Regions from separate parts of the Micromonospora sp. NPDC005257 genome, predicted to be linked through region 2. Evidence: riboswitches for the same ligand, from Rfam matches in the RefSeq annotation. Region 2 holds a riboswitch; the other holds the start of a gene.
The links. A riboswitch is a leader RNA that binds a small molecule or an ion and turns the genes downstream of it on or off. The one in region 2 is predicted to bind thiamine pyrophosphate.
Positions count from the first base shown of each region.

Region 1: linked by a shared signal. The riboswitch ahead of ACFYO8_RS27830 (ECF transporter S component) and the one ahead of thiE (thiamine phosphate synthase) in region 2 are both predicted to bind thiamine pyrophosphate.

Region 1 is NZ_JBIAKL010000017.1:79,080-81,274, forward strand. Features, by position in the region: gene ACFYO8_RS27825 (ABC transporter ATP-binding protein) at 1-613, opposite strand, end outside; gene ACFYO8_RS27830 (ECF transporter S component) at 726-1,316, opposite strand; TPP riboswitch at 1,392-1,498, opposite strand; gene ACFYO8_RS27835 (alpha/beta hydrolase) at 1,575-2,195, shown strand, end outside.
Region 2 is NZ_JBIAKL010000002.1:162,863-165,057, reverse strand. Features, by position in the region: gene ACFYO8_RS04225 (DUF559 domain-containing protein) at 1-538, opposite strand, end outside; TPP riboswitch at 656-767, shown strand; gene thiE (thiamine phosphate synthase) at 762-1,388, shown strand; gene thiO (glycine oxidase ThiO) at 1,382-2,195, shown strand, end outside.

The DNA.
Region 1 (2,195 bases), on a different contig from region 2:
CGACCAGCGGCAGCGCCTCGGTGATCCGGTGCTCGACCAGGATCATCGTGGTGTCCGGGTCGAGCGCGTTCGCGACGGCGCGGCGGATCAGGGCGGCGCCGCCCGGGTCGAGGTTGGCGGTGGGCTCGTCCAGCAGGAGCAGGCCGGGGCGGAGCGCGAGCGTGCCGGCCAGCGCCAGCCGCTGCTGCTCGCCGCCGCTGAGCGCGGCGGTCGGGCGGTCCCGGGGGTACGGGAAGCCGACCCGGTGCAGCGCCTCGTCGACGCGGGGCCAGATCTCGTCGGCCGGCACGCCCCGGTTCTCCAGCCCGAACGCGACGTCGTCGCCGGAGCGGGCCATCACGAGCTGGGTCTGCGGGTCCTGGAACAGGATGCCGACGCGCTCGCGGGCCTTGCGCGGATCCAGCCCGTCGATCTCGACGGTGCCCTCCTGCTCGCCGGAGTCCTCCGGCAGCAGCCCGGCGAGCGCGGCCAGCAAGGTGCTCTTGCCGGCTCCCGAGGGTCCGAGCAGCAGCACCCGCTCCCCGCTCTCCACCCGCAGATCCACCCCGCGCAGAGCCCACCGCTTGCGTCCCCCGTGCCGCCACCCGAACCCCCGCAGCACCACAGCGCTCACCGCGTCCCCCTCTCCGCTCTCCAGCCTGGGTGATCAAGGAGTTCGCGTCCGGAAAACCGTGCCCGGCGGACGCAAACTCCTTGATCGCCGGGGCGGGGCGGGGCGGGGCGGGCTAGACCAGGGCGCGGTCTCGGCCGGCGGGGAAGCGGTCCAGCACGCCGGTGTTCGCCAGCGCGCGGGTGAGGACGTGCGCGCCCAGGCCGGCGACGATCGTGGCGCTGACGATCGTGATCAGCGCGTACGGGAGGCGGTAGGAGGCGAAGTCGTACGCCTTGTTCCAGTAGACGAAGTCGAAGATCGCCGCACCGAGACCGGTCAGCGCACCGGCCAGCACCGCCACCGGCAGGCGGAACGAGCGGTACCGGAACGCGGCGAAGGCCAGCTCGGCGCCGATGCCCTGCATCAGGCCCTGGAGGATCACGATGCCCGCCCACTGGCTGCCCAGCAGGGCGGAGACGATCGCGGCAACCGTCTCGCAGTAGAGCGCGGCGCCCGGCTTGCGGATGATCAGGCCGGCGAGCACCGCCGGGATCAGCCACACGCCGTAGAGCACGGCCTGCGCCGGCGGGAAGAACGCGAACGCCGCGTCGGTGGCGCTCCAGAGCAGGCCCCAGGCCCAGAACACGACGCCGAAGGCGACGGCGATGACCGAGGCGACGACGATGTCGACGGTACGCCAGCGGTTGCTGTCGGTGTGGTTCACGGTTGGCTCCCAGTTCGTCGAGGTGAACCAGGAGAAGACGCACGCCGCGCCCGGTGGTCACCGGACGGCGACGCGGCTGGAGGTCGACCGAACTCCCTGCGCTGGCATTACCCAGATCAGGTTCGAGGGTCTGCGGGCACCGGCCCGCACTCTCAGCGCTGTGCGCTCCCCTGTCGGATGTGAAGTTGTCTCGTCGCAGACGCTAGCACCGACGACGGGCCCCGGCCCAGCAGGACGAGTGTCGGTATGGTGGCGATCATGCTGGTGGATGCGCGAGGACTGACGTTCGAGGTACGCGCCGGCGGCCCCGAGGACGGCGACCCGGTCCTGTTGCTGCACGGCTTCCCGCAGCACTCGGGCGAGTGGGACGCGGTCACGCCCGCGCTGCACGCCGCCGGGCTGCGCACGTACGCGCTCGACCAGCGCGGCTACTCGCCCGGCGCCCGTCCGGCCGGCGTCGGGGCGTACCGGATTCCGGAGCTGGTGGCCGACGCGGCGGCGGTGCTCGACGTGCTCGGGGTGAGCCGCGCGCACCTGGTCGGCCACGACTGGGGCGCGATCGTCGCCTGGGGCCTGGCGGCGGCGCGCCCGGAGCGGGTGCGGACGCTCACCGCGGTGTCGGTGCCGCACCCGGTCGCGATGGGGCACGCGCTCGCCACCGACGCGCGGCAGAAGGCCAAGTCCGCCTACATCACGTTGTTCCGCAAGCCCGGTACGGCGGAGAAGGTGCTGCTGGCGTGGAACGCCGCAGTGCTGCGCAAGATGCTCGGCGGGGTGGGCGACGCCGCCGCGGTGGCCCGGTACGCCGAGCCGATGCGCGAGCCGGGGGCGTTGACGGCGGCGCTGAACTGGTACCGCGCGATGACCGGGACGGACATG
Region 2 (2,195 bases):
GAGCGCCCGGCCAGCCCGGCCGGTCGGCGGCGTAGGCCCGCAGGGCGGGCAGCTTCACGACCCGGCGACGCAGCAGCGCGTCGACGGCGACCAACGCCTCGGCGAGTGAGCCCTGTCGGCCCAGGTCGAACGCGGTACGCAGCGGGGTGGTGACCGGCAGACCGCCGACGAGGGTGCGGTCCCGCTCCGGCAGCGGCGACCGGACCAACCGCAACCGTGGGTGCGGTCGCAGTCGAGCAGCAGTCGGCAGCAGCACGGTGACCGGCGCGTCGCGGGTGAGCACGTCCGCGCCGAACAGCCAGGCGGCGCTGCGCCCCGCCAGCACGCCACCCGGAGGCAGGCGCAACGCCACCGCCTCGCACCACATCCGGTGGTCGTCGGCGCGGTGTCCGTCCCGGTGCACGTACACGTCCGGCAGCAGGCGGATCCACGTCGGCCCGCGCAGCATCGTCCAGGTGAGCAGCCCTTGGGAGACGGCGCGGCCGCCCCGGAACGGCAGGATCGCAAGGTTGCGCGGAACGCGGGCGGGAACGGACATCCGGGCAGCGTGTCGTGAGGAGACGGTCACCCGCTGTCCCAATCCGGCGGACGGCTGGTTCCTGGAAAAACCTCACCCGGCCTTCCGTACGGGCGGGAGGCGTCGTACGGTAGGCCGCAAGTAACCCACGGGAGCCCGGTGCGGACCGGGCTGAGAGGGGGGCTGGGAGCCCCCGACCGTCGAACCTGATCCGGGTAATGCCGGCGCAGGGAGGAGCGTTGCCGTGCTGTCCCTGGGACGACTGCATCTCGTCACCGACACCCGGCCGGGGCGTGACCCGCTCGCCGTGCTGCGTGCCGCCCTGCCGGTGGCCGGCGCCGAACTCGTCGTGCAGGTGCGCGTGGAGGACGACGCCACCGACCGGGAGGCGTACGAGCTGGCGTGCCGGGTGGCGCAGGAGTGCCGGCCGTACGGGGCACAGTGCCTGGTGAACGACCGGCTGCACGTGGCGCTGGCGGTGGGCGCCGCCGGTGGCCACGTCGGCGCGGACGACCTGCCCGTGGCCGCCGCGCGCCGGGTGCTCGGCCCGGACGCCGTGCTGGGCGCGACCGCCCGGGAGCCGGTGGGCGCCCGCGCGGCGGTGGACGCGGGCGCGAGCTACCTGGGCGTGGGCCCGTGTCACGTCACCACGACCAAGTCCGGCCTGCCGGATCCGATCGGCCCCGAGGGGGTACGCGCGGTCGCCGAGGCGGTGGGCGTGCCGATCATCGCGATCGGTGGGGTGACCGCCGCGGGTGTGCCGGCACTGCGGGCGGCCGGGGCGTACGGGGTGGCGGTGGTCGGCGCGCTCAGCACGGCCGCCGATCCCGCACACGCCGCGGCCGAGTTGATGCGGGCGCTGACGTGGTGAGAGAGGGCCCTTCCGCTACCGGAGGCGTTGACAGAGGGCCCGACGTGGCGGTGGTGGGCGCCGGGCCGGTCGGACTCGCCGTCGCGTGGCGGTGCGCGCAGCGCGGACTGCGTGTGGTGGTGCACGACGACCGGCCCGGTTCGGGCGCCTCGTCGGTGGCCGCCGGGATGCTCTCGCCGGTCGCCGAGGCGTACTTCGGTGAGCACGAGCTGACCGCCCTGCTCGTCGGGTCCGCCGCCCGCTGGCCCGGTTTCGCCGCCGAGCTGGCCGAGGCGAGCGGCGTCGACCTCGGCTACCGCACCGAGGGCACGCTCGTCGTCGGGCTCACCGCCGACGACCTGGCCGAGGCGGGGCGGCTGTGGTCGTACCAACGGGGTCTGGGACTGCCGATCACGCCGCTGCGCCCCTCGGAGCTGCGCGACCGCGAGCCGGCGCTGGCGCCGCGCGTGCGCGGTGGCGCGGTGGCCCCCGGCGACCACCAGGTCGACCCGCGCCGGCTGGTCGCGGCGCTGCGCACGGCCGCCGGACGGGCCGGGGTGGAGCTGCGCCCGGCCCGCGTCGGCGCGCTGTCCGAGGTGGACGCCCGGGTCACCGTGGTCGCGGCCGGTTGCGGCGCGGCGGCGCTGACCGGTCTGCCGGTCCGCCCGGTGAAGGGCCAGGTGCTGCGGCTGCGCGCGCCCGGTGGCGGTCCGCCGGCCTTCCGGCACGTGATCCGGGGGTACGCGGACAGCGAGTCGGTCTACCTGGTGCCCCGGGACAGCGGTGAGGTGGTGGTCGGGGCGACAGTCGAGGAGCGCGCGGACACCG